3 regions of the Pseudomonas sp. EL_65y_Pfl2_R95 genome follow, and region 3 is predicted to be linked to each of the others. Evidence: riboswitches for the same ligand, from Rfam matches in the RefSeq annotation. Region 3 holds a riboswitch; each other region holds the start of a gene.
The links. A riboswitch is a leader RNA that binds a small molecule or an ion and turns the genes downstream of it on or off. The one in region 3 is predicted to bind cobalamin.
Positions count from the first base shown of each region.

Region 1: another riboswitch for cobalamin. It lies ahead of AACY09_RS18385 (TonB-dependent receptor domain-containing protein); the one in region 3 lies ahead of cobO (cob(I)yrinic acid a,c-diamide adenosyltransferase).
Region 2: another riboswitch for cobalamin. It lies ahead of btuB (TonB-dependent vitamin B12 receptor); the one in region 3 lies ahead of cobO (cob(I)yrinic acid a,c-diamide adenosyltransferase).

Region 1 is NZ_CAXAOV010000006.1:49,317-59,052, reverse strand. Features, by position in the region: gene AACY09_RS18405 (exodeoxyribonuclease VII small subunit) at 153-395, shown strand; gene ispA ((2E,6E)-farnesyl diphosphate synthase) at 392-1,279, shown strand; gene AACY09_RS18395 (acetyl-CoA carboxylase family protein) at 1,429-4,713, shown strand; gene dxs (1-deoxy-D-xylulose-5-phosphate synthase) at 4,852-6,756, shown strand; cobalamin riboswitch at 6,787-7,004, shown strand; gene AACY09_RS18385 (TonB-dependent receptor domain-containing protein) at 7,101-9,023, shown strand; gene AACY09_RS18380 (APC family permease) at 9,168-9,736, opposite strand, start outside.
Region 2 is NZ_CAXAOV010000002.1:12,873-22,608, forward strand. Features, by position in the region: gene cobD (threonine-phosphate decarboxylase CobD) at 1-350, opposite strand, end outside; gene cbiB (adenosylcobinamide-phosphate synthase CbiB) at 343-1,251, opposite strand; gene bluB (5,6-dimethylbenzimidazole synthase) at 1,484-2,128, opposite strand; gene AACY09_RS07815 (cobyrinate a,c-diamide synthase) at 2,125-3,426, opposite strand; gene AACY09_RS07820 (hypothetical protein) at 3,490-4,062, opposite strand; gene btuB (TonB-dependent vitamin B12 receptor) at 4,120-5,970, opposite strand; cobalamin riboswitch at 6,100-6,328, opposite strand; gene AACY09_RS07830 (hypothetical protein) at 6,529-6,849, opposite strand; gene AACY09_RS07835 (O-methyltransferase) at 6,860-7,522, opposite strand; gene AACY09_RS07840 (C40 family peptidase) at 7,587-8,105, opposite strand; gene AACY09_RS07845 (C40 family peptidase) at 8,147-8,791, opposite strand; gene AACY09_RS07850 (C40 family peptidase) at 8,931-9,536, opposite strand; gene AACY09_RS07855 (NAD-dependent deacylase) at 9,582-9,736, opposite strand, start outside.
Region 3 is NZ_CAXAOV010000001.1:177,632-187,367, forward strand. Features, by position in the region: gene cobW (cobalamin biosynthesis protein CobW) at 1-169, opposite strand, end outside; gene AACY09_RS00820 (DUF1636 domain-containing protein) at 188-550, opposite strand; gene AACY09_RS00825 (ABC transporter ATP-binding protein) at 547-1,335, opposite strand; gene AACY09_RS00830 (FecCD family ABC transporter permease) at 1,332-2,342, opposite strand; gene AACY09_RS00835 (ABC transporter substrate-binding protein) at 2,339-3,175, opposite strand; gene cobO (cob(I)yrinic acid a,c-diamide adenosyltransferase) at 3,175-3,780, opposite strand; cobalamin riboswitch at 3,955-4,166, opposite strand; gene AACY09_RS00845 (energy-coupling factor ABC transporter permease) at 4,354-5,034, opposite strand; cobalamin riboswitch at 5,086-5,294, opposite strand; gene AACY09_RS00850 (lipid A deacylase LpxR family protein) at 5,611-6,588, shown strand; gene AACY09_RS00855 (TetR/AcrR family transcriptional regulator) at 6,677-7,339, opposite strand; gene AACY09_RS00860 (histidine phosphatase family protein) at 7,720-8,382, opposite strand; gene AACY09_RS00865 (molybdopterin-dependent oxidoreductase) at 8,777-9,547, opposite strand; gene AACY09_RS00870 (cytochrome b/b6 domain-containing protein) at 9,540-9,736, opposite strand, start outside.

The sequences.
Region 1 (9,736 bases), on a different contig from region 3:
GCGGTTCGACTCCATGAGTGTTGCTTTTTTACAGGCCGCCTATCGGTCTTGTCAGATGTCGAACAAGATCGGCTTAATTTGCCCGAAAGCCTCGTCTCTGCTAGTGTCGCGGGCGATAGATGCCCGTTGATTTCCCGCCGAGAACACCCGCCATGGCCCGCAAGAAAGCTGCTGCTGATTTTGAGCAATCCCTGACTGAGCTACAAAGCTTGGTCGAACGCCTGGAAAACGGCGAAATGTCGCTCGAAGACTCACTGACTGCATTCGAACAAGGCATCCGTTTGACCCGCGATTGCCAAGCTGCACTGGCGCAAGCTGAGCAGAAGGTCAGCCTGCTGCTGGAGCGCAATGGCGAACTGGAGGAGGCGCCCTTCGACGCGGACAAACAAGCATGATTGAAGCCTACCAGGCTCAGTGCCAACAGCGGGTAGATGCCGCCCTTGAGCGCTTGTTTGTTGCGCCACAGCCAGACCTGCAACGCCTTTACCACGCCATGCGCTACAGCGTCACCAATGGCGGCAAACGGGTCCGACCCTTGCTGGCCTATGCCGCCTGCGAAGCACTCGGCGGCAACGTCGAGCACGCCAATGGCGCTGCCTGCGCGGTCGAGCTGATCCATGCTTACTCGTTGGTCCATGACGACTTACCCGCCATGGATGATGACGACCTGCGTCGTGGCAAACCCACTACCCACAAAGCCTTCGACGAAGCCGCTGCGATTCTGGCCGGTGACGGTTTGCAAACCCTGGCCTTTGAAGTGCTCAGCAGTGCTGAATTGAATCCGCTCAGCGCTGAATTGCGCCTGGAGATGATTGCCACCCTCGCCCGCGCCTCCGGTCCGGCGGGCATGGTCGGCGGGCAGGCAATCGACTTGGGCTCCGTGGGCCAAGCGCTCGGCCAAGCCGCGCTGGAAAACATGCACCGGCACAAAACCGGCGCCTTGATCGAAGCCAGCGTAGCGCTTGGCGCACTGGCAAGCGGCAATGCCGAACCAAAGGTCTTAACCGCCTTGCAACGCTATGCTCAAGCTATAGGGCTGGCCTTCCAGGTGCAGGACGATATTCTCGATATCGAAAGCGACACCAGCACGCTGGGCAAAACCCAAGGGAAAGATCAGGCCAATGACAAGCCGACATACCCGGCGCTATTGGGCCTGCCCAATGCCAAAGCCTACGCCCTCGAATTACGTGACCATGCTTTGGCTGCGCTTGAAGACCTGGGCGCCGCTGCGGAACCACTGCGCATGCTGGCCCGTTATATCGTTGAGCGGCGCAATTAATTTGTCGGTCGCCTGAATCATTCAGGCGCCGCATGCTCAGCCACAATCACTCAAACAAATACCTTGTCGATCAGCCGATAAGGCTTTGTTTACCTCGCCTGCACAGTGCATAAGATGGTCACCAGAATAACAATTCCGGAGCCGTTGCCATGCCCGTTTCAGCCTTGTTGATTGCCAATCGCGGCGAAATCGCCATCCGCATCGCCCGCGCGGCTGCCGACATGAATCTGCGCAGCGTGGCGGTCTATGCAGAGGACGACGCCGCCTCACTGCATGTACGCGCCGCTGACAGCGCAGTGGCGCTCAAGGGTCGCGGGGTGGCCGCGTACCTGGACATCAGCCAACTGATCGCTCTCGCTCAGGAGCAAGGCTGCAATGCCATCCATCCCGGCTATGGTTTTCTGGCAGAAAACCCTGAGTTGGCACGTCAATGTGCCGCGGCCGGCATCCGCTTTATCGGCCCAAGCGCTGAAGTCCTGCACCTGTTTGGCGACAAAGCCCAAGCCCGTGCATTGGCTGAACGCTGCGATGTGCAACTGGTACGCGGCATCAATCAGGCCATAGACCTGCAGCAAGCCCAAGATTTTATGCACAGCCTCGGCGACTCGGCGGCGGTTATGCTCAAGGCGCTGGCGGGTGGCGGCGGACGCGGCATGCGGGCGGTGTTCACGCCTGCAGATTTGCCCGACGCATTCAAACGCTGCCAGTCCGAAGCTCGCAGCGCCTTTGGCATTGATTCGCTGTACATCGAGCAATTGGTGAGCAACGCCCGGCACATTGAAATTCAAGTGCTGGGTGATGGCAGCGGCGCGGTGAGTCATCTCTGGGAGCGTGATTGCAGCCTGCAGCGGCGTCAGCAAAAAATCATCGAAATCGCCCCCAGCCCGGACCTGTCACCGGACACCCGCCAGCGCATGATTGATGCGGCGCTCAAGCTTGCCAGCAAGGTTAATTATCAAGGTATCGGCACCTTCGAGTTCCTTGTCGATAACGACAGTCCCCAGCACTTCTACTTTATGGAAGCCAACCCACGGATTCAGGTTGAGCACACCATCACCGAACAAATCACCGGCGTTGACCTGCTGCAAACCCAGCTCAAACTGGCCATGGGTGACTCGTTGGCCGAGCTCAATCTGCTCGAGCCGCCGACTATTAATGGCTGCGCCGTGCAATTACGGATCAACATGGAAACCCTCGCTAGCGACGGCACCACGCACCCAGCCGCAGGTACCTTGAGCGCCTATCAACCCCCGAGCGGCCCGGGTTTGCGGGTTGATGGCTACGGCTATCCCGGCTACAGCGTCAACCCGAGTTACGACTCCCTGCTGGCCAAGCTGATTGTGCATGCGCCGGATTACCCAAGTGCGTTGCGCAAGGCGTATCGCGCGCTGTGCGAGTTCAATATCGAAGGGGTAAGCCATTCGATTGGCCTGCTGCAAAGCGTGCTGCAACTTCCCGAAGTAGCGCGCAATCAAGTCAATACACGCTTCGTCGAAAGCCAACTGAGCGCACTGCTGGGTGCGCAGGCATCCGCCCATCCGCACCACTATTTCAATCACAGCGCTGGCACATCAAGCAGCGCGACGAGCATCAGCCAGGTGCCTCAGGGTTGTGAAGCACTATGCGCGCCCAGCAGCGGCGTGATCGTCAGTTTGCAGGTTGACGTAGGCGATAGCGTGGCCAAGGGCGAAACCATCGCGGTGCTTGAAGCCATGAAAATGGAGCTTGAGATCAAGGCCGAACACAGCGGCATTGTCCACAGCCTTGCAGTTAAGCCCGGCAGTATTGTTAGCCAAGGCGCAGCGTTGGTGTTTATTGAACCTGCGGACGTTACCGGCGAGCAAATGCTCAACGAAGAAGCGATCGACCTTGAGCATATTCGCGCCGACCTCGGTGAGGTCCTTGAACGCCATGCAATCACCCTTGATGAAGGACGGCCCCATGCCGTCGCCAAGCGTCGTAAAACCCAGCAGCGCACCACCCGGGAGAACCTCGCCGACCTGCTTGACCAAGGCAGCTTCAGTGAGTACGGCGCACTGGCGATTGCCGCGCAACGGCGCCGGCGTTCGCTGGATGAACTGATTGAACAAAGCCCTGCCGATGGTTTAGTCGCCGGTACCGGCACCATCAACGCCGAACTGTTTGGCAGTAAAGCCGCACGCTGCATGGCCATCGCCTACGACTACACGGTATTTGCCGGCACCCAGGGAGTGATGAACCACAAGAAAACCGACCGCATGCTGCAACTGGCCGAGCAATGGCGCCTGCCCGTGGTGCTGTTCGCCGAAGGCGGCGGTGGTCGCCCTGGTGACACGGATTTCGTCGGTGTCGCCGGGCTCGACTGCCACACCTTTGTTGGCATGGCCAAACTGTCTGGACGGGTGCCGCTGGTCGGCGTGGTGTCTGGCCGTTGTTTCGCAGGTAACGCCGCGCTGCTGGGGTGCTGCGATGTGATCATCGCCACCCGCAACGCCAGCATCGGCATGGCGGGGCCGGCGATGATTGAAGGCGGTGGTCTGGGCAGCTACACCGCTGAACAAGTTGGCCCAACCAGCGTACAAAGCCCCAATGGGGTGATTGATCTGTTGGTCGAGGATGAAGCCGAAGCAGTCAGCGCCGCCAAGCACTACCTGGGGTACTTTCAAGGCGCGCTAAACGACTGGCAATGCAGCGACCAGCGCAAGTTGCGCCACTTGATTCCAGAAAATCGTCTGCGGGTTTATGACATTCGCCACGTCATCGAAACCCTGGCCGATCAAGGCTCAGTGCTGGAACTGCGCCGCGAATTTGCCCCGGGCATGATCACCGCGTTTATCCGCATCGAAGGCCAGCCATTTGGTTTACTGGCCAATAACCCGGCCCATCTCGGCGGTGCCATTGACGCCGTCAGTGGCGATAAAGCCGCGCGCTTTATGCAGCTGTGCAATGCCTTTGATATCCCACTGGTATCGCTGTGCGACACGCCCGGTTTTATGGTCGGCCCACAAGCCGAGCAACAAGCCACCGTACGCCATGTATCACGCATGTTCGTTGTAGCCGCCAGCCTGAGCGTGCCGTTCTTCACCGTCGTATTGCGCAAAGGTTACGGTTTGGGCGCGCAAGCCATGGCCGCCGGTAGCTTCCACTCACCGCTGTTCACCATCGCCTGGCCCAGTGGTGAATTCGGTGCAATGGGCTTGGAGGGCGCGGTTCGCCTGGGCTTTGCCAAAGAGTTGGCGGCGGCCGAATCGGAGCAAGCGCGCCAGCAGCTGTTCGACAAGCTCGTCACCAAGGCTTATGCCAATGGCAAGGCGATCAATATGGCCAGCTTCCTTGAGATCGACGCGGTGATTGATCCCGAACAAACCCGAGGCTGGTTGATTCGCGGTCTCAATTCAACCCCTGCCCCGTCAGCAGAAAAAACGGGGAAACGCGGTTATATCGATGCCTGGTAGGGTTTTATTTTCAGACCTAAAGTGGTCAAAGCAGTGATTGAGCGGCGTCCTCTGCTGCTGATTGGCCACTTCTTATTTGGGTACAGTGCGGGGCTTCGGGTAAACTGGCGCATCTTTGTATTTATAACGATTCGCCTGATGCCGACGACTTTCCACGAGATTCCCCGCGAACGCCCGCTGACGCCCTTGCTTGACCGCGCGAATACGCCGACCGAGCTGCGCCGCTTGGGTGAGGCCGAGCTGGAAACCCTGGCCGACGAACTGCGCCAATACCTGCTTTACACCGTTGGCCAGACCGGCGGTCACTTTGGCGCGGGCCTTGGCGTAGTCGAGCTGACGATTGCTCTGCATTATGTTTTCGATACCCCCGACGACCGCCTGGTGTGGGACGTTGGTCATCAAGCCTACCCCCATAAAATCCTCACCGGTCGCCGCGAGCGCATGAGCACGCTCCGCCAAAAGGACGGTGTTGCCGCATTCCCCCGGCGCAGTGAAAGCGAGTACGACACCTTTGGCGTCGGCCACTCAAGCACTTCAATCAGTGCCGCACTGGGTATGGCTGTTGCCGCCAAAATTCAGGGCAGCAACCGTAAAAGTGTGGCCGTTATCGGTGATGGTGCGCTGACTGCGGGCATGGCTTTCGAGGCGTTGAACCACGCGTCCGACCTCAAAGCCAACATGTTGGTGGTGCTCAACGACAACGACATGTCGATCTCGCGCAATGTTGGCGGGCTGTCCAATTATCTGGCGAAGATTCTTTCCAGCCGCACTTACGCGAGCATGCGTGAAGGCAGTAAGAAAGTGCTTTCACGTCTTCCTGGCGCGTGGGAAATCGCCCGCAAAACCGAAGAGCACGCCAAAGGCATGTTGGTCCCGGGTACGCTGTTTGAAGAGCTCGGCTGGAATTACATCGGCCCAATTGATGGCCACGACCTGCCGACCATGCTGGCCACGCTGCGCAATATGCGCGACCTCGAAGGCCCGCAGTTTCTGCATGTCATCACCACCAAGGGCAAAGGCTTCGCTCCCGCCGAAGCAGACCCCATTGGCTACCATGCAATCACCAAACTTGAGCCGGTAAACCGCCCCGCTCCGCAGAACGCAGCGAAAAAGCCGGCCGGGCCTAAGTACTCCAGCGTTTTCGGTCAGTGGCTGTGCGACATGGCTGCGCAGGATCCACGCCTGCTTGGCATTACCCCGGCGATGAAGGAAGGCTCTGACCTGGTCGCCTTTAGCGAGCAATACCCAGACCGCTATTTCGATACGGCAATCGCCGAGCAGCATGCGGTGACCCTCGCAGCCGGCATGGCTTGCGAAGGCAGCAAGCCGGTTGTGGCGATCTACTCGACCTTCCTACAACGCGCCTATGACCAACTGATTCACGACGTTGCCGTGCAACACCTCGATGTATTGTTTGCCATCGACCGCGCAGGCTTGGTCGGTGAAGACGGCCCGACCCACGCCGGCAGCTTCGACATCACCTACTTGCGCTGCATCCCCGGCATGCTGGTGATGACTCCGAGCGATGAAAACGAATTGCGCCGCATGCTGACCACCGGCCACCTGTTTAACGGCCCGGCCGCCGTGCGCTATCCACGCGGCACTGGCCCCGGTGCGGTGATTGAATCTGGCCTCGAGCCGCTTGAAATTGGCAAAGGCGTGATCCGTCGCCAAGGCAGCGGCACTGCAATGCTGGTGTTCGGTGTACAACTGAACGAGGCCCTGAAAGCGGCTGAAGCACTGGATGCGACCGTGGTCGATATGCGCTTCGTAAAGCCGATTGATGAAGCCTTGATCCGCCAACTGGCTGCAAGCCATGAGTTGCTGGTGACCATCGAGGAAAACAGCATCATGGGCGGTGCAGGCAGTGCAGTCAGCGAATTTCTGGCTCAGGAAAACCTGCTCAAGCCAGTCCTGCATCTGGGCCTGCCTGACGTTTATGTCGAGCATGCTAAACCCGCTCAAATGCTCGCCGAATGTGGCTTGGATGCCAGCGGTATAGAGCTGGCAATTCGTCAGCGTTTGGCTGTTATCAACAAATAAGTAACCCGCTACCGCAAATTCGGTAGCGGTTTTATCGTGATTGACCGAGGTCGCTGCCAGCCGCAAGGCTCAGCGTGAAAAGGGAAGCAGGTGCGTCTATGACAATGCCTGCGCTGCCCCCGCAACGGTAACCGACAGTGCTGCACTTCAGGGTGCAACACAGCGTTTTTCGACAACCACTGGGCTCGCCCGGGAAGGTGAAAAACGGCGTCGGCAGCCCGGAGACCTGCCTCGTTGCAATTTTTGACTGGTGTTGCGGAGGGCATCACCGTCAAGTACAGGTCTCTACTTGCCGGTACTTGTCCCTGCCCTCCTCAAAAGCATTGTACTTTTGAGGTTGTTTAATGAAGTTCTCCCGCGTTTCTCTGGCGCTCGCGCTGGCCCCATGCCTGGCCACTGCCGCCGAATCTGCTGCGCCTTATCAGGCCACGCCACTGGTGATCACCTCAGGCCGACAGGCCGAGCCGATCAGCAAAGCCACCGCCGCAATTACTGTATTTGAACGCAAGGACATCGAACGCCTGCAGGCCGGTGACGTGCTGGATCTACTGGCACGCACGCCGGGTGTCAGCGTCCAGCGCAGCGGCGGCAGCGGCTCACTCAGCGGGATATTCATTCGCGGCACCTCGACAGCGCAAAGCCTGGTGCTGGTCAACGGCCAGCGCATTGCCGGCAGCTCCAGTGGCACCGCCAGTCTTGAACAACTCAATCTGGATCAGATCGAACGCATCGAAGTGGTACGCGGCAGCCGTTCTGCACTGTACGGTTCAGACGCCATTGGCGGGGTTATTCAGATTTTCACCCGCAGCGGCGAACAGGGCCTGCACCCTCGTCTTAAAGTCGGCTACGGCAGCCATGGTACTTGGCAGCGCAGCCTCGGCTTGTCGGGCGGTGATGAGCAAACCCGTTTCGACTTGGGCGCCTCACTCGATGAAACCGACGGTTTCGAACGCACCAACCTGATTGGCAGCGAAGACAGCGCCTACCGCAACAAGGGCCTGAATCTGAGCCTGTTGCACAATTTCAACGACAACTTGGAAGCAGGGATCAGCCTGCTGCGCCAAACCGGTCAGAGTGAGTACGATTACAGTTTGTCGCCCGCCCAAGCGGCCGACACTGACTTTGAAGAGTCTACCGGTAGCGCGTACCTGCAATCGCAAATCAACGAAAACTGGACCTCACGCCTGGAATTGGGCCACACCGAGAATCGTCAAAAATCCCACGACCCTTACGGCGGCTCGGTATTCAACACCTACCGCGACCAAGCCAGCTGGTTGAACACGCTTAACTTCGCCGACCACCAGCAAGTACTACTGGGGCTGGACTGGTATGAGGATCGTCTGAACAGCGCAACGCCTTTCAACGAAGACTCGCGCTGGAACAAAGCCGCGTTTATTCAACATCGCTATGACAATGACGCGTTCGGCACAGAACTGGGCCTGCGCCATGACGACAATCAAGCCTTTGGCAGCCAGAACAGTTGGAACGCTGCTTTCACTTGGCACTTAAACAGCGACAATGATCTGGTCGCCTCGTACAGCGAATCGTTCCGCGCACCGACCTTTAATGACCTGTACTACCCAGATGATTGCTTCCCCGGTTTCGGCTGCACCGTCTACAGCAACCCTGATCTGCAACCCGAGACGGCGCGCAGCTACGAGTTGCAGTGGCGCTCGCGGTTGTCGCCAACCAGCTCACTACAAATATCGGCCTACCGCACCCGGATTGAAGACGCCATCGTCACCAACAACGCCCTGGACGGTAATCAGGCAAACAGCATCAATGCCTTTCGCCCGGAGAACATTGATCAGGCAACTATTCACGGTTTGGAAGTCGCACTGGAACAGCAGGTGTTTGGCTGGCAGACCAGCCTCGGCTATAGCTTGGTCGATGCGCGTAATAGCAGCGGCAGCGGTAATGATGGCAAGCGCCTGAGCCGCCGCCCGGAAAACACCTTCACCGCAGATATCGATCGCAGCTTTGGCCAGTTCAATGTCGGCGCCGGTTGGCTGGTGGCAAGTCATAGCTATAACGACCTGGCGAATGACCAGGAGATTCCGGGCTACGGCATATTGGGCCTGCGTGCCGGCTGGAAAGCGCCTAACGATCTGCGCTTTGACCTGAAGGTGGACAACCTGCTCGACCACGACTATTACCAAGCCAACGGCACCGCGTTCGACAGCAACACCTTTGCCGAAGTCCCCTTCCACTACGAAGAAGCCGGGCGTACCGCCTTGGTCTCGATGACGTGGACACCGCAACTCTAACAACACGCCAAATGGTGGCTCAACGTAGGGTGGTCAACGCGAAGCTTGGCCACCGTGGCGGTGCCGACTCTCAGCTATTTGTGATCGCAAATGGTGGCCGAAAAAAGTCGACCACCAAGAGCGTCGACCGCTGATGGCAGCCGCTCAATGCTTGAGTTCGACAACACCATAGACCTTACGTGAGTAGGCATAAAACGCTAAGCCCACTGCCGACCAACCCCCGACCAGTACCCACTCGATTGGCAGCAGTGCCGAAGGCGCGATGGGGGTGTAAAGCAGCACTAGGCCGAGAGATAGAATCAGCGCAACATAACCCACCCAAGGGCCTTTCCCTGCGCGAAACGGACGCTCCATCCCAGGCTCTTTTTTGCGCAAAACGATAAACGCAAGCGCCACCATCGAATAAGCAACCACGATGCCCAAACCACCCGCATCAACCAGCCAAACCATTGCTTGGCGGCCAAACAGCGGGGCCACAATCGACAGCGCACCAATCAGTAAAATCGCATTGACCGGGGTTTTATAAGTGGGGTGCAATTTGGCCAGAAAGGCAGGCAACATTTTGGCTTCGGCCATTGCATAGACAGCACGCGACCCGCCGATCAAAAACGCATTCCAGCTGGTGAGGATACCGCCTAAACCTGCAAGCACCAGCAGTTTTCCAGCCCATGAGCCGCCCAAAACTGCTGTTGCCGCGTCCGCTGTTGCGAGCT
Region 2 (9,736 bases), on a different contig from region 3:
CTGGCTTCGCTAAACGTCAGCAACTTATGCCCATAACGGCGCCATGCAGCCGCATGTTCGGCGTAGGCCAAGGGCACCATGCCGACAATTGATCTGCGCCGCAGTCGCGGCAAGGCCTGAATAGCCGCCTGCGAACCAGCCACGGGTAACAGCGCGCCGCAAGCATAGTAATCCCGTGCGGCGGCCTCCAGACCGTCCTCCGTCTCGGGTAGCCGCTGCCAAACCGCGGCGGGAATATCCGGCAGCGTTAAACCATAGGGCGCTACGCCGGTGGACAAGTCGAGCCAATCGGGCAGCGCGATACCATATTGCAGCGCCGCAAGTCGTAACCGTCCGCCGTGTTCAAGCATTGAACAACGCCCAAGCGCCCAACAGCAGCAACCAGAGAAGGACGCCGCCGTAAACCAGATTGAGCGCACGCTCGATATCGGCAGCGCGAGCCTGTGGCCCGGCACCCAGGTCAGGGCGATGATGGTTTTCCCCGTGATATTGCGCAGCGCCGCCTAGCTGAACATTCAAGGCCCCTGCCCCGGCAGCCATTACCGGGCCTGCATTGGGGCTGTCCCACAATGGCGCTTGCCTGCGCCAGCAACGCAAACTTTCGCAGGTATTGCCAAGCAGCGCATAGGTCAGGGCAACCAGACGCGCTGGAATGTAATTAAGCAGATCGTCTATTTTCGCAGCGGCCCAGCCAAAGCGTTCAAAGCGCTCATTGCGATAACCCCACATCGCATCCAGGGTATTGCTCAAGCGGTACAAAACCACGCCGGGCGCACCCGCGATGATGAACCAGAACAACGCCGCAAAGACGGCGTCACTGCCATTTTCCAAGACCGACTCGGTGCCCGCACGGGCCACTCCATGGGCATCGAGCTGAGCGGTATTGCGGCTGACCATATAACCCACTCGTTCGCGGGCCAGTGCCAGATCCCCCAAACGTAGCGCTTGCGCCACTGGCCGCGCATGCTCGCCAAGGCTGCGCAGTCCCAAGGCAACATACAACGCGACAATCTCAACAAACCAGCCGAATGCTGACACCTGACTCAGCAGCCAGGCCAGCGCGGTCAACGGCAACACAGCCAGACACCAGGCGCTGACGCCATGACTGCGCCAGCCCGCTCCAGACGGATTAAACCGCTGTTCAATGCGCTCGGCCCATTGCCCAAAGGCCACCAGTGGATGCCACCCTTTAGATTCACCAAAAATGGCATCCGCCGCCACAGCGGCAACAGTGCTTAAAAACAAACTCATCCTCGCGCTTCTGCGCAACCTCTTATCAATGCCTGTAACTGCTGCACTCCATCGCTGAGCGCCGCAGTGCCGGGCGGGAGGATATCTGCCGAGGTGATCTCGTGCAGCTGTTGATTAAGCCACGCAGCAATATTTTCCTTAGAGCGCTCCCGGATAACGCCCGATGTCCAGCATGTCGGCGACTGCCGCACGGTCTCACAGACTTCGCAGGTCAAGCCGATGATGCGCGGCATTATTCGCCCCACTGATTTTCTGAGAGCAGCTCGCTCAGCTCGCGTGGCTGCGCCCAACCCTGCTCCTGAAGCATGGGATTGGAATAAAAAGCCTTTACTGGCCCAAGGCACAAAACAGCGACAGGCTTACTGCCAGCCGGCATGTTCAATAGCTTGCCCAATTTGAATGGATCAAACAGTGACACCCAGCCCATGCCCAACCCTTCAGCACGTGCTGCCAGCCACATATTTTGAATCGCACAGGCCACCGAGGCCAAATCCATCTCTGGCAAGGTACGCCGGCCAAAAATGTGCGCCTCGCGTCGATCCATCAAACCGACCACCAACAACTCGGCGCACTCACGAACACCCTCGACCTTAAGCTGCATAAACTCGTCAGAGCGCTGATCAAGTGCTTCGGCAGTGCGCAGCCGTTCTTGCTCGACCAACTCAGCGATCGCTTCGCGGGTCTGCACCCGAGTGATGCGAATAAACCTCCAGGGCTGCATCAGCCCGACGCTTGGTGCTTGATGCGCGGCCTCAAGCAATTTCGCCAACAACTCAGGGGCGACTTCACCACCACTGAAATGGCGCATGTCACGTCGCTCGGCGATGACCCGGTAGATCGCAGCGCGCTCTGCGGCGCTGTAAGCGTGCTCATTCATGGCCGAAAAATCTCAGCAACAGCACGCGGGTTCGAGGCAAAGTAAAAGTGAATATAGGAGGCTGTCAGTCGGCCCTGACGATATACCGACTCGCGGGTACGTCGGTAATTCGGGCATTCACCACGGGCGACTTCAGGTAATTCGCCCTTAATTGTGGAGTGGTGAAAGGTGTGTCCGCGGAGCAATCCCTCAGGCAGTTCGACTTCCTGTAAAGCCAGGGCAGTCAGCCGCGGCTGCATTGCTGCGCGTGCATCTAGCAAACCGAGCATTGCCCCTGTCTCGCCCTGCTGATCGGTCAGCGACTCCAGCACATAAAGCATGCCGCCGCACTCGGCCAAGATCGGTTTACCTGCGCCATGATGCTGCCTGATAGCGGCAGCCATGCCAGCATTCGTTGCCAACTGCGCAAGGTGCAACTCGGGATAACCACCGGGCAAGTACAGACTATCGACTTGAGGTAACGCGCCATCATCAAGTGGAGAAAAGAAGCACAGCGTGGCGCCCAGCTCACGCAGAAGATCCAGGTTGGCTTGATATATAAAGGCGAATGCCGCATCCCGCGCAACCGCAATCCGCACGCCCGCCAGCAGTGGTTCAATAGCTCGCGCAACGGGGGCCGCGAAGCTAATGGCTGGCGGCAGTTCAACCTGCGCACTGGATGCCAGCGCATCGGCGGCGGCATCCAACCGGGCGTCAAGATCAGTCAACTCATTCGCCTGAACCAACCCCAGGTGGCGGCTTGGCAACTCGATCTCGGCACTGCGCGGCAATGCGCCGTACCAGCGGATAGACTCGGGCAATGCATCTGCCAATATTTGCCCATGGCGCACGCTGCCCACGCGATTACCCAACACCCCGGAGAATGGCAAACCCGCTTGAAAGGTGGCTAAACCATGGGCCACCGCAGCAAAGGTTTGCGCCATGGCCGAGGCGTCAATCACCGCCATCACAGGCACCTTAAAGTGTCGGGAAAGATCGGCAGCCGATGGCGAGCCATCAAACAGACCCATCACCCCTTCAATCAAAATCAAATCCGCCTCGCCTGCTGCTTGCCAAAGCAAGCGCTGGCTTTCAGCCTCGCCAACCATCCACAAATCCAGCTGATAAACCGGCTGACCAGAGGCGCGCGCGAGAATCATCGGATCAAGGAAATCCGGCCCACACTTGAACACTTGGACCCGCTTACCTTGACGCGAATACAAGCGCGCCAGCGCCGCGGTGACTGTGGTTTTACCTTGCCCAGAGGCCGGCGCTGCGATCAGCAATGCCGGACACTGATGGACTCGCGTGCTGTTCATCTCAATTACCCTGCACATAATATTGAACCCGCGAAAACCCGGTATGGGTCTGGCTAAACATGACTACGACTGCACCTCGCGTTGACGGGCGGCAAAGGCGGCGTTCAGACCCAGGTAGAAAACACTGGCAACGCCCAGATACAAGGCCAGGTTGGTCAGGTTACGCGGGTAATACAGGGCAATGCGTTCAACCAATTGAGACATGCTTGGGTCTGGGTAGCGACCCGAGAAAAATAGAAATCCACCGCCGGAAAACAGGTAGCAAACAAAGGCGCTGAGCGAAGCCATTGCAGCGAGCAACAGCAGATTGCTCCATTGGTGACGATGCATGCCGGCGTACAGCCGACCACCGAACCACAGGGTCCCGTATGCAGGCACTAACATCCAATAGGCTGGCGACATGCACCAGTCGCTCACACCTGCCCATTGCACGGCGGCCATATCGAACAGCGAAGCCTCGACAAACAACGCCGGAAATACCCAGCGCGGCTTCAGCAAAACGCCGGCAAGGAAAAACACGGCCCAGGAAGCACTGGGCAGATTGACCGTTGCGAAGTGCTGACCCCGGGTCATGGCCATCAATGCGCCAAGCGCAATGCCAATCAGCAACTGGTTGCGCGGTGAAAGATTCATCATTCTCTCCTGTTGATATGGCCAAGACGCCAATCCGGCGTCCTGGCAAAGGCTTAGCGACTAGAGCGCCTGGTAGCGCACACTTAGATACACGGCTTGGCCCGGCTGGTTATAGCCGTCGGCAGTTTCGTAATCGGCACCCAGTAAATTGGCGACACGACTTTGCACGCGCCATTCTTCGGTCAGGCGATACTCACCGCGTAAATCAACCGTGGCGAACCCCGAGAGCTCCTTGGTGTTGGCCAGATCGTCATAACGTTGCCCTTCTGCATGTACGCTGCCGCCGACGCTGAATTTGCCTATCCGGCGGTCAATATCAAGGTTGAACAATTGCTTGGCACGACGCGCCAATTCGTTGCCGTCATTGGCCCCGCTCGACTGGTTTTCCGGGTCCATGAGCGTGTAGTTGGCACTCCAGTCAAAACCGTACAACTGACTGGCGACAACCAGCTCTACACCGTTGATACGCGCTTTATCGACATTTGACGGCCCCTCAATCGAAGCGTCATAAGCAATCAAGTCGTCAATTTCGGTGCGGAAGGCGTTAACCACCCAATGACCCCAATCGTGCTGACCGGTAAGCCCTATTTCGATGCTTTCTGAGGTTTCAGCATCCAAGTTTGGATTGCCATAGTCGGGAAAGTACAACTCATTAAAGGTCGGTGCCTTAAATGCAGTGCCGTAACTGACCGTACTGCGCAACCAATCGGTCAAGGCAAAGCCATAGGCGATATTGCCGGTCTGGTGATCGCCAAACTGCTGGTTATCATCGCGGCGCAACGCCACTTGCCAGTCATGCCGGCCGACATCACCCAAGTACTGTACGAAGTAGCCGTTATTGTCGCGCGAGTCCTGATCGTAGTCAGTGCTGCCGTTGATTTCATCACGCTGGTAGTCAGTGCCCAAGGTCAGGGTTTGACCGTCCGCAATCTGTAAATCGTTCTGCCAACTTGCTGTGTCACGACGGCTGTCAAAGCGGGAATTAAAGCTACCATCGGTGAAGGCATCTGACTTGTCTTCACTGCGTCCAGCCTGCAAGGTGACCTGCCAGACATCAAAGGGGGAGAACCGAGCACGAGCGCCATAGACGTTGGACTCGCCATCTGCATTGGCATTAAAGCCTGAGGTACGGCTGCGGCTTACGCTGTCGTAGTCGTTATGCGACTTGGCCTTGAGTACGTTGCCGTCCAGTTCCAGCCCATTGTCGAAGCGATAGCCCGCGCTGAGGCTGCCAGAAAGATTGCGGTAACCGTCGTCATCGCTTTCTGCACCGCTAATGCCCGCAGATTTGACATTGATCCCGTCAGTGTCCGAGCTGCTGACACCCAGGCTGTACCAGCCTTTATCGTCGCCACCGGAGACGCCGGCGCTGCCGGTGTAGGTGTCGTGAGTGCCGTAGCCCGCTGAGAAAAAGGGTTTAGCGCCGCCGCTCTGGCCCTTGCGGGTGAAAATCTGGATAACCCCGCCAATCGCCTCTGAACCATAGAGGCTTGAACGCGGACCGCGCACCACTTCAATCCGCTCGATCAATTCGATTGGCAAATCCTGCAGGGCTGCGCCGCCCGAACTGACAGAGCCAATCTTGACCCCGTCAATCATCACCAATACGTGGTCGGATTCAGTGCCGCGCATAAACAGCGAGGTCGACTTGCCCGGCCCACCATTATTGGCAAAGGAAACACCTGGGACTTTACGTAATAACTCAGGTACGGAACTCACCTGACTTTGCTCGATTTCAGCACGATCAAATACAGTGACGGCAGCCAGGCTCTGACTGGCCGTTTGCGCCGTACGAGTGGCAGTGACCACGGTATCATCAAGCTGGTTCGGTTCTGCTGCGAAAACCTGTGAACCAGTGGAAACGCCACACAGCACGACGGCTGCTGACGTGAAAAAGGACTTACTGTTCATTGCGTATGCTCCGCCGCTCTCACCCGTGCGACCTAGGCTGGGAAAGGCATACGGAGAACAGCGGACGTATTTGTCACAGACGCGCAGAAAGGCACAGACGGTAATACGCCCGACAAAGCCCTCCGCGATGCCGTGAAATTGCGACAGGCCGGTCTCCGGGCTTACGAGCGGTGGGCTGTTGGCAGCACACCAGCAAACGCACCTTCCCATGCCGAAGCACAGTGGTTGAAAAGCGTTTGATTTGACTCGTTTACCGTTGCGGGGGCAGCGTCGGAATTGTTTGGCGTTATTACACGAGACGCACCGACTTCCCTGTTTCACCCTGTAAATACAAGGCACCTGAAGCAAGTCGCGCAGAGTAGTGACTTGCGACTAGAAGGTCAAATAACAATGCAAGGCTGCGCATATTCCTCACGATCGGCAAGGCCAAGCGCGGCAAGCAGCGCTTACCCGGTCATCAAGGGTTTGCGGCGCAAATGGTGGTTGATAAAGCCGTCAACCCTCCTTGAAGCGCAGCGTCATCCACGAAGGTGTGAGCCACCCGCCACTGACCCAGGCTTAATGACGCGGATGAAAGCCGGCAGGCTTGTCCGCCAACCAGACAACAAAGGTGCGCAGGCGTTCATCACTCAATAGGCTATCGCGAGTGTTGTAGCTCAACGCCAACTCTTTCTCGGTGAACAGACGGTGCACTTGATTATGGCAAGCGCGGCACAGCCACAAGGTCGCCGTGATGCGTTCAGTCTTGGCGTAGCGCTTTTGCACATAGGTTTTGTTGTGCAGCGACTTGGGGATCAAATGATGGCGGGTCAACAACGCTTTGCGCGCACACAACTCGCAGGCTTCAGGCTGGGGCGGCAAACGCGTGGGTTCGGGCACAGGGCAAATGCTAGCGCTTGCGGCACAGGGTCAGGCCATCGCCGACAGGCAACATCGAAAGATCGATACGCGCGTCATTTTTAAGCTGGAGGTTAAGCGCCTGAATCGCTCGTGTGTCGGCGCTTTCAGGCTTGGCTTCAAGTACACGCCCACTCCACAAGGTGTTATCAAAAAGCACTAACGCTCCGGGTTTGAGCAGACGCAGCGACTGCTCGAAATAGGCCGGGTAGTTTGCTTTATCAGCATCGATAAATATCAGATCGACTGTCCCGCCGTAACCCTCGCGCTCCAGCTCTGCAAGGGTATCTAATGCGGGTGCCAAACGCTGCTCGATGCGCTCGCTAACCCCGGCTTCTTGCCAATAGCGCTCTGCAGTGGCGTTATAGTCGGCCGCCAGATCACAACAGATAAGTGTGCCGTGCGCAGGCATCGCCTGCGCCATGCAGATCGCGCTGTAACCGGTGAAGGTACCGACTTCGATAATCCGTTTGGGCGCCAGCAACTGCACCAGCAGCGCCATGAACTGGCCTTGCTCAGGAGCTATTTGCCAACGTGCATTGGCAAGCTCCGCAGTTTCATCACGCAGCCGTTTAAGCAAGGCAGACTCACGCAGCGAGACATCCAGCAGGTATTGATACAAGCTTGGATCAAGATTGAGCGTTCGATTGGTCATTTGCGTCTCGGCTCGAAATCAGGCTGCGCCAGCCGGACCAGCTAGCGCAGCGGTTAACACTTGGCTAAAGGTTATGCGCCAGTTCTGGACTGAATACCCGCTTGGCATCCAAATAGACACCCTGCCAATAGGTATTGTTCAGGCTGTCGAGGCGCACGGTGCCACCGCTTGAGGGTGCATGCACGAAGCGGCCTTCACCCACATAGATCCCCGCATGGCTTACCCGGCTACCGCCACTGGTGGCAAAGAACACCAGATCGCCACTTTGCAGATTGCTCCGGCTGACATTCTGCCCACGCATCTGTCTGAGCTGGCCGGTGGTGCGCGGCAAACTGATACCGGCCACATCGCGATACACGAAGCCAATTAATCCGCTGCAATCAAAGCCACCAGCCGGGGTATTGCCGCCATAACGATAAGGTGTGCCAACCAAGCCAATAGCTCGAATCAGCACATCGTCAGCATTACCATTGGCAGCAGGATTGATTTTTTGCGGGACGGCTTGCGGCGTCGGGGGATGACTGGAACAGGCGCTTAGTAGCGCTGCGAATGAGAGAATAGCAATGCGGATCGTTCGAGTCATGCGAGGCGCACTCACTGTCTTGGTGCGCCTACTCTGCCGTGCTATCGCTTATGACGCAAGCTTGAGCGCGATGCAAGCAGTGGCTGATTGCGCGAAGCTTTATGCGCAGAGATGACTGTTCGGGTAAATCCAGCACTGTGGCTGAGCTTGGAGTGGCCCCGTGAAGCCAGCATAGGCTGATCACGGGAACCTTCGCCTTTGAGGAATCGCTTGGCACCAATATAGTGGCGAGACCAGTAGCTGCTGCCGAGCTTGCTGATACGGATTGACTTGCCGGTACGCGGCGCGTGGATAAAACGCCCTTCACCTATATACAGGCCCATGTGGCTGACGCGACCATTGCCGTTGTGATTGAAGAACACAACATCACCCGCACGCAGATCATTCTTGGCGACTTTAGGCGCCTTCATCTTGATCATCTGCCCTGTGGTACGCGGCAGGTGGATATTGGCCTCGCTACCGAAGAGGTAAACAATCAAACCGCTGCAATCGAAACCACGATGCACATTAGTGCCGCCCCAGCGATAAGGCACACCGATCAACTCTTGAGCGCGCCCAACCACTGCCGCGGCTTTAGGCAAAGAATTCTTTTCGAGACTGCCGTGTTTATCATTGGCCTGCGCTGAAAAGCTGGCCAGTAACCCAAATGAACAACAAAACAAAATACTTAATAAAGATTTATGCATTACGAAACCCAAGCAGCAACAGCGGTTGCGGATGCTAGAAAAAATGAAAATACAGCCCTACCGCTCCATGCCCGCAAACTTGCAAGACAACCGATACCAGCAAAAATGAAAAAGGCGCCTAAGCGCCTTTGCACACACATTAACGGACAGTGACACCCTGCCCGGTTGAAGCCATCGCCAATACACGCTTGGCTTCGAGGTAGTTTCGCTTCCAGTAGGAGTCTTGCAGACTGTCTATCCGGACCCCACCACTGCGCCTACTGGCAGAGTGGATAAAGCGATCATCACCCATGTAAATTCCAGCATGACTCACACGCCCGCGGCCGTTGGTGCTGAAAAACACCAAGTCTCCTGGCTCCAACTCATCGCGCTTCACAATCGGCGCATCGATGTTGATCATTTCGCGCGTTGAGCGTGGCAATTGCATGCCGGCTTCTTCTTCAAACAGATAGCCGATAAAACCACTGCAATCGAAACCCGATTTCACGCTGCTCCCGCCCCAGCGGTAGCGAGTACCAACCAGCGAAAGACCGTGTTCAAGAATACTGTCAGCCAACACCGGCAGCTGGTAAGACTTCTGCGCAGCTAGCGCATCAGTGAAATCAGTAAAGTCTTCAGTCGCGGGATTGGCCACCTCAGCCACTGGATCAGGCTGGATAACTTGAGTTTGCGGTGCCTGGCTAGCACAGGCTGCCAGAAGGACCGTCAGTGCAATAGGCACGAGTGGTGCGAAGCGTTTTAGCATGGGCACAACCGTGTCGAATTCAATAAATTCGCGAGACTATGCCTTCTATGGGGATGATTTGCAAATTCTATTGACTGAAATGTGACTTAGGAGTTCCGGCAAAACATCTAAGGCCCTTCCCGCGATGTACAGATCAACCCGGTCACTGAGGTCGGTTCTTGCAGGGTTTATCTCGGCCGTAAAAGCGCCAATAGCCCGGG
Region 3 (9,736 bases):
CAATGCCGCAGCCACGCAGGATGTCGCCATCAATGCCCAGCTCGCCAAATTCATTGACAATCACAGCAATGCGCCGGCCATTCGCGTTGTCCAGAATATGGCGTAGCAGCGTCGTTTTACCGCTACCGAGAAAGCCGGTAACGATGGTGACGGGGATCTTGGCGGACATAACAAACACTCCAATAAATCAGTTTTCGAGCACGGGAATCCGCGCAATGAATTTACCCTTGATACCGGCCGGCCAACTGCGAAACGGCACTTGGCCGGTTTCTGAACGTTGATACTCACGGGCGTAATCCAGCAGTGCAGCTGCAGCCTCGGGCTCCGGGCTGAACCCCCCGAGGACGTAGGTGATTTTGCCGGGCGCTCGCAGCACGCCTGCACAGTGGCGCTGGCAAACCATCAGACAACGCGTGCGCTGAACACTAAGCGCGTCGCTTGCACACAGCTGGCGTTGCACCTCACGCACAAAGCGTTCACCCGGGCGCTCGGCCTCGGGTTCGGCGGCGTCATAACCGCAGGTCTCGCACAGCGTTAAAGTGACGGTCATAGATGTTCCTCATCGGGGCGACAGGCCCAGGGCAAGACAAACGCTTGCTGCTCATGCTCGCCGAGCATTGCTTGCACGCGGTAAACCTGCTGGAGGTTTTTCGGTGTAAGCACCTGTCTCGGCGTGCCGAACGCGACCACGCAACCTTGGTCAAGCAGTAGCAATCGATCGCAAAAGCGGCTGGCCAACGTCAGGTCGTGAAGCACAACCAGCGCACTGCGCCCTTGGGTGCATTGACGGCGCAAAAGCGCCATGACATTGAGTTGGTGAAAGGGATCAAGCGCGGCCACTGGTTCATCGGCAAGCAACAACGAGCTGCCGACTGCAAGTGCACGAGCAAGACGCGCACGGGCCCGCTCGCCGCCGGATAATTGATCGAAGCGCCGCTCGACCAAATCGCTCAAGCCCATCTGATTGATGGCCGCTGCGACGGCCTCCGCGTCAGCCGCACTTGAGCGCTGCCAGGGTGAACGGTGCGGCAGGCGCCCCAGCGCAATGTAATCGCGCAAATACAGTGGCCAGCCGCCGCTGTCGCCCTGTCCCAAATAGGCCAGACGCAGTGCCCGTTGACGCGAAGTCAATTTATTCAAGGCGGCTGCATCCAGTTCAATCGTCCCGGTATAGGGATGTAAATGAGCAATGGCTTTAAGCAAGGTACTCTTACCTGCACCATTAGGGCCGATAACCCCCAACAGTTCGCCCGCCGCCAGCTCCAGTGACAAATCCCAAAGCAGGTTCCGACCGTCAATCGCAACGTTCAATTGCGCAATACGTAAGCCACTCATGCGTTCACCAGCCGCTGGCGCAGCACCAACATCAAAAAGAACGGTGCGCCCAATAACGCAGTGACAACACCGAGCATTAATTCCTGCTCGCCACTGATCAAACGCAACAAAATGTCCGCTGCCAACAGCAATACCGCGCCGCCGATGGCGCTGCTCAGCAAGAGGCGTGAAGGGTGATAACCGACCCATTTGCGCAGCAGATGTGGCACCACTAAGCCGATAAATCCAATAGCCCCGGTGACCGCCACGCTGGCACCCACGCAGAGCGCAGTACCCAAGATTATTTGCCCACGCAAACGCGGCAGGCTGACGCCGAGGCTGCTGGCTTCATCCTCGCCCAAAGTCAACGCATCAAGCTGCGGACCACAAGCGAGCAACAACAGCACCCCGGCGGCGATAAAGGGCAAGCACAGCTGAATATCGGCAAAGCTGCGGTCACTCAACGAGCCCATCAGCCACAGGACGATGTCTTGCATATCGGTTGGATTGGGCGCCAGGCTGATGGCCAGCGAGGTCAATGCCGAGCACAGCGCAGAAAGCCCAATGCCCGCGAGAATCAATGTCAGGTTACTCGCCCGGCGCCGGGCAATCAGATACAAAATCAAGGTAGCCAATGCAGCGCAGCCCATTGCAGCCACAGGCAGCAGCCACGGGTTCAATGCACTCAGCCCGTAGTACAAACAAACTACTGCCCCCAAACTGGCGCTGGAACTTACCCCTAGCAAGCCTGGCTCTGCCAAGGGATTGCGCAATAGACCTTGCAGCGCTGCACCTGAGACGCCTAAGGACATACCGACCAGAATCGCCAGAATGACCCGTGGCAAGCGAATCTGCTTGACGATAATCTGTTGCTGCACGGCCACATCTGTCAGATCACGACTGCCGGTAGCCTGGTTCAATAAACCACGGGCAACGTCATCCAGCCCCAGCGGCACCGCCCCAATGGTCAACGACAACAAAAACAACAATCCGAGTACGGCCAGTAGCACTGCATTCAAGCGGCTCACTGTGGGGACTGCTCAAGCAAACTTAGCGCATCCATTTGCTCCGCAAGCTGTTCAGCGCTGTAGACCAACTGCCAGTCACTGCACCCCCAGCGGTTGCCCTCAACTCGCAACAGCGGACGGCTGGCCGTTAATTGCTGGATAAATGGATGGCGCGAAAAGGCTGACTTGGCATAACCCTTGTCGATTGGCATATCCGCAGTGACGAAGACATCAGGAGGCTGACGCACCAAATCTTCTATGTTGAAACGGCCCCAGCCGCTACGGCCTAATGCCGCTTGATGATTGACCACGCCGACAGCCTGAAACACTGTATCGACGTAGGTATCGCGTCCGGCGCTGCCGCCATTGGGACGCAGGTATAGCGCGCTAAGCGGACGCGGCTGTTGTTTGAGGCGATCAAGTCGCGCCTGCACATCAGCAAGCAGGGCTTCCCCCTCCTCGACCCGGCCCAGTTTGGCGGCAACCAAGCGCGTGCTGGCAAAGATTTCTGCCCACGTCGTCGGGTACGGCACCACCAGCACTTCAATACCATATTCGCGTAAGAGCGCGGCCTGGTTGTGACTCTGCCAACGCCGTGAGGCGAGCACCAGATCTGGGTGCAAGGCTATGATTTCTTCACTGCTGGCGTGATTAATCGGCACCTGTTGGGCCTGCGCGGCCATTGCAGATAGCTGCGGATCACGACTCTTGCTCGACACCGATAACAGTTGCTCAGGCGCAGCCAGGCGCAATGCCAACATATCGGCGCACTGGTTTGTAGAGACCACACGAGGCAATTGAGCTGCCAATGCCGGCAGGCAAAACAAGCCCATCAAGCCAAGCAAGGCGCGCATCAGAAATCGATACCCATTTGCGCGCGCACGCCTTGCTTGTAGGCATGTTTAACGTCGCGGATTTCGCTGACAGTATCGGCCAGCTCAACCAGTTCAGGCTTAGCTGCACGCCCGGTAACAATTACGCTTTGCATCGGCGGGCGCGCACGAATGGCTTGCAACACCAACTCAGTATCGAGGTAATTGTATTTGAGCATATAGGTCAGCTCGTCTAGCACCACCAGATTCAAGCTGTCGTCCTGCAGCATTTTGGCAGCGTGCGCCCATGCCTCATCGGCAGCTGCTTTATCCTGATCCCAGTCTTGAGTGTTCCAGGTAAAGCCCGTCGCCATTGCGTGATAGTCAACCAATGGCGCGTGCTGACGTAGGTAAGTGATTTCGCCCGACGCCTGAGTGCCCTTGATGAACTGCACCACACCGGCGCGATGACCATAACCCAGCGCACGGTACAAGGTGCCGAAGGCGGATGTGGTCTTGCCCTTACCGTTGCCGGTGATAAGGATAACGATCCCGCGCTCCTCTTGAGCACGTTCAATACCCGCATCGACCACAGCTTTCTTGCGCAGCATGCGCTCATTGTGGCTGCGCTTTTTGTCTTCATCGATCACTTGCCGACACTCCTGGAATCGGGAAATGCACGCGCGATAAAGCGCACGCAGCTCAAAGGAGCGCAGCAACAGGGTATGGCAGGACGTGGCTATGCCAAGACCTGATGACGACTGGAAATAGGTGTCTGCTAAGACAATCTACAGCATCGGCAAACCCACACCCCGGGGTACGCACCTCTTTTCGATCAGGCCGGTCTTCTGGCTCGCCATCATTCGCTAATCGCACCTTCCCGGTTACCCAGTGGTATATCGCGATTGCGTTAGGCTCTACAGCAGCGGGGGCTGCGCCGGAATACGCGGTGGATATATCCACGCGGTCACCGGACTTCCCGTTTCACCCGTTGCGCGGTTGCGCTCGGGGCACCTGTTCGATGCCACGCAGAGTACCCGAGTCGCCCATGCAGGGCAACCGCGCACTACCGCGCAGCCCATGAATATGAGCCCAGTATTACGGGGCAAAAACAGGAGAGTATGCACCCGGGTCAGCCCGCGTTCTGGCGGGCTCGATGCCTGATCAAACAGACTGAAAAGGCATCGATAACGACTCGCCCAACTGCCTAAACAGTCAAACTAGGCAGGTTGGTGCAGGCGCACATTGAACGCTGGGCCGCGACTGGAATTAGCAAACGCTTTAGCCGCCGCCAATACGCCCAGATCGATCAAAGGCTCAACGATGATGACGGTCATATACGCCAGACCAAAAGTTGCGACGTTAGCCAGGTTCTCCATGCTAAAACCATGGCCATAGAACGCCCAAAACGCTACCCACATCACGATGCCGCCCTGATAAGCCGTCGACAATGCAAGCACCTGGCTGTAACGGGTATCGACGTAGGCCGTGCTCGCCGGAATGATGCGCTGCGCCAAGGCATTAATGGCCCACAAAGGCACCAACAGCGTTGTCACATTCATACCGTATTGCGGCAGGTCGAAGGGGGCGAAAAACAGTCCCTGGATCAGCAGGCCTGCGGCCAAGCCAATTGCCGACGCCCCTGCTCCAAACACCAATAACAGCGTGGAGCCGAGAATCAGATGGACCTCTGAAACGCCCACTGCATGGTGAGGCAGGACCTCAAAGAAACAGAATACCAATGCAGTGGTAATCAGGCTGCGCAACACTAATGCTGCAATGCCTCCGTTATTGCGGATGCTATCAACGGCCATTTTGGCAGCGAGGCCAAAGCCGCCTACCGCTGTCGCATAACTGAGAAAGATTTTAGCGCCGTCAACGACACCCGGTTCGATATGCATTATGAATCCTCCATCGCACCCACCGCGCGATAAATATGAGTGAATGACCGGCAAAACGCGGTCTCGATGACAGGTTTCCTGACTTGCGCGTCATCGTTCTACCCACCTTCCCAGCATTGCCAGTGGTATCCGGGTATCACTCTTCGCTTACAGTTGCGGAGGCAGTTGAGGAATCAAGCCGTAAAGCTTTCACCCCATTCCCTTTTTCATTTAGGCCCGCCCACAAACGGCGGCCTAAAACCATCGGCGGCTACTTTACTGTTGAACCCCTCAATGGGGACAGATTTATTTTTAGCGAACTGACAGTAGCGATAGCTCACTCAGGCTATATGACTGATTGCCGCTCTTCCCCGGGCTAGACCTCTTAAAGACTATCCGCCAGCGTACATAGAACGACCCTAACCCTGCATCAGCCCTTAACTGTGGGATCAAGTGATGGCGTAAATCTAACTGCCTGCCTGAAACTAGAATTATTTGAATAATTTTGAGCTTATTGGTAATACTTGCCATTCGCTTGATTCTTACCGCGCCATTTTCGGGCAGCGAGCTATTTTAATGTTGGCTTGGGGGCTGTTTATGAAAGCTTTAGGTGACGTTGTTCTGCTGACTGCTGCACTAATGCTGTCTTCAACCGCAGCGGCTGATGTTTTAAGTTTGAAGGCCGAAAACGATATCTTTTCCGGCGGTAAGGACGGTCATTACACCAATGGCTTGGAAGGTGTTTTAACCTTTGAACCAGAGGCTGATCATTGGACGCGCGATATAGCCAACCTGATTCCGGGCTGGACCTCACAAGACTTGGGCTATGCCGCTTATCGCTTTGGTCATCAGATATATACACCCGAAGATATCGAACAGACTGATTTGCAAAAAGACGACCGTCCCTATGCGGGCCTGTTCTATGGCGGCCTGACACTTATGTCGATAGAACAGTTGGCCAGCCACCGTGAAACCAGCACTTTTAGTCTCGATATTGGTTTGGTGGGACAAGGTGCTGGCGGCGAAAAGATCCAGCGCGAAGTGCACAAAATCACCGGCAGCGACTCACCGGAAGGCTGGGACAACCAACTGACAAATGAACCCTTCGTCAACCTGGGTTATGAAAAACGCTGGTGGCTGCAATCTCAGCTTGGCGGACTCGAAATGGAGTACGGCCCAAGCGTCGGTGGCGCCTTGGGTAATCTGTACACTTACCTGTCAACTGGAGGGGGTGTGCGTTTAGGCCAGGGCCTATCACGCAGTATCAGCCAAGCCAGCCCAACCCCGGATTTAGGTGATGTGCAGTTTTTCAACCCCGACGGCGGGTTTGGCTGGTTTGTTTACGCCAACCTGGAAGGCCGCTACGTGGCGCACAACATGTTGCTCGACGGCAACACCTTTCACGACAGCCACTCGGTTGACCGTGAAGACCTAGTTGGAGATGCGCAACTGGGTCTGACGCTGATGTGGGATCGCTGGCAACTGTCTGCCGCAAACATCTGGCGCACCCGAGAATTCAAGGGTCAGAATGAACCCGATCAGTTCGGCTTGCTGTCACTTTCTACCTGGTTATAAACCGGACTATGCGCTGTGGACGCAAGTGCCACAGCGCCAGATACAGCATCTGGTTTTAACGCCACACCCATCACCAGCTGAAGCAACCTCAGCCCTGCTGCACCTCGATTGACTCCAGATACGCCACCAATGCCCGCGGGATCTCCCGATGCAGCACCAGGCTACGCAACTCGTCATCGTATTCAGCAATAAGATCTACCACCAAACCGACCGGCAAACCAAGCAAGGTAGCGGTGTAGGCGCGCCTGTCAGCATCAGTGGCTGAGGGTAAACGCAAGGTCAAAATGCGCAGGCACAGCGCCTGAATCAATGGATGGATCGGCGTGTCAGTTGGTGATTTCCCGGCGACTCGATCCAGGCGCATAAGCTGAAGCACTACAGGGTTACGCGATACATAATCCAGAAAAGGGATGATCAAACGCCCGATCAGTTGCTCAGCGCTATCAGTGCGCCATACCTCATCACCGGTGCTATCAATTGCAGCCAAGACTTCAGCCATAGCACGTTCATGCCGCTCATATGAGGCCACTAACACATTCTGCTTGTCGCAAAAGAAGTGATAAAGCGACCCTACGGAAGTCTGCGCTTCTGCAGCCAATTTGTGCATGGTAATGGCACCGTCTCCACTGGCGACCAACAACCGCTCAAAGGCGTCAATGATCAGATTGACCCGATGCTCGCCCCGACTCTGACTTGGCTGGCGTCGCTTCTTTGCACACGCTTGCCCAGCGACTTCAACTTTCTGAGACATAGTGGCCAGGGTTCCGAGGTTTGATGGGCAGGCTATCACGTGCAGCTTGAGCTTATGTAACGGCTACACGCTTGGCTTACGCGAATTACAGGCACCTGATCCAACTATAGGCCAACGGTTCAATGACGTACTGCCCGCTTGATGTTGGCCTAACCGATTTCGGCTGCACCTGATACAGAGCGGCGTATCGAAGCGCTCGATTTTTGCGAGCTGTCATGAGTCGTGGGCAGGCTGTTGCTGGTTTGCTCCAGCCTGAGGCGATGCAGAAACCACCCTTGGGAATGCCGCAGGCAACAAAAGATTGCGAGGCTAGCTCTGTTACTGTTTTCAGCTGTCTGGCCATCTCAAGCATGGCGCTACCCAAAAGCGTCCCGTCGATGTCAGGTTGGGCAGCTTCGCTGGCCATGGTTCAGGTCTTGTTTGTAGTTATGACTGAGCAGGGTTGCCTTACCGTCGTGCCAGGTCAGGGTCAGGACATAGAGCGAATCATAATCGTCGCCAGCCCAGTCATTGAGAACCACTTGTTTTTTACCCACTGCCTCACTGGCCACAGTATTGATCAGCTCAGGCAGGTAACCGCTTGACCAAGCGGTGTAGACAGTGGCATTGCGGTATTTATCTTCCTGCAACTCGTCAGCTAAATCGCTGGTGTCATTGGCCCCAAAATCGATATTTACCGGCAGACCAAGTTTGATGGCGCTTGGGCTGATGGTCATCAGCGGTCTGATGTAGCTATAGGCATCACCCTCGCTACCCTCTTCAACGTGCCGCGAAGGGTTGGCCGCAAACACATAATCAGCCTTGCCGAATTTTTCCGGCAGCAAGACCGACAAATCCAAAGCACGATTAAGACCTTGGCAGTTGAGCTGTCCAAGGCCTTCTCCAGGTTTTTCAGCATGACGCAGAAACACCAAAGTCTGGGTGCCGTCTACAGGCGCGGCGCGGCCTTCAACAGCCACAGCCCCCAGCAGCGTGACACCGCCGAGAAGCGCTAACGAATAAAGGGCAACGCGATGGCGCTTCAACAGCGTGGAAAGGATCATTAAACAGGCTCTTTACGGGAAAATGGCGCTCGACCAAGCTAGCAATGTGTTCAGACACGCCACTGCATCTTGATCGGAGCGTTGGACTACCCCAAGCTCAATTGGGTTCCTTACGCGATTTTTACCCAGGAAAAAGCCGCCTTTCGGCGGCTGTTATTCCCTCACGCTAGCTGACTAAACGACATCTGATTATCAGCTTGAACCGGAACCCACTTGCTGAGCCATCCAGGGGTTGGATTTTGCTGCGTCACCGCCCCCACTGATTGCCACCTCTGATCGCTCTTTTGTGCGCTGAACGTCTTTTCCTGTATGCCCTCGCGCAGGAATCATATCTAAATGCCTCCTGGGCTTTTCAACTGCCGCATTGCCGCTGTCATGAGTGATTTTGCCTTACTCAGATGCCACTAAACCAGTTGTAGCCTTGATCTTCCCAATACCCGCCCGGATTGTCATTACTGACGAAGATCTCGACAATATGTTTTGGGTTTTTAAAGCCTAGTTTGGTCGGTACCCGGACCCGCAGCGGATAGCCGTACTCCGGTGGTAACGCGACTTCTCCGTAATCCAGTGCCAGGAGGGTTTGTGGATGCAATGCGGTCGGCATGTCGAGGCTCGAGTAATACCGGTCCGCACACTTGAAGCCGACAAACTTGGCCGTGGTATCAGCACCAATATGTTCCAGAAAGTTTTTCAGTGGTACGCCGCCCCATTGACCGATAGCGCTCCAACCTTCAACGCAAATCAAGCGCGTAATATCAGTGCGTTGCGGCAGCTTGCGTAAACCTTCAAGCGTCCACGGCATCTTATCCCGCACCAGCCCGGAAACAGCGAGCGAGTAATCGGCCAGGTCCACGTCGGGGATATCGTCTTCGCCGTAAAAGGCATTGAAGGGAAATGGCGTGGTCATTTGCGCCTTGGCGTAGGTCGGCGCTAGTTTTTGGCCACTGAACAGCCAGGCCTGAACCCGGTCGTTCCAGCGGGACATGGCCCACAGCACCTTGTCCACTTGGTCGCCGTCCTGCAGATTACAACCCGTGAGCATGGCCATCGCGCCGACAGTCAAACCACCGCGCAGGAAGTTGCGGCGTTGGATGCTTTCGAGCTGAAGCTGTTGTGCCGGCTCAAGTTTAATGCGCGCAATCGCGCTTTTTTTGGGCTCAATCATGGTCGTGTACACCGCCGGTGATCATGGGCAACAAGGTTTTCGGCACAAGCAGCACCAACACCAGATGGACGACAACAAAGGCGCCGATGACCGTCATCGCGGCAAAGTGCACATAACGAGCAAAGTCATAGCCGCCCAATAGCCCCACCAGTTCTTGCAACTGAACGGGTTTCCAGATGGCCAGCCCTG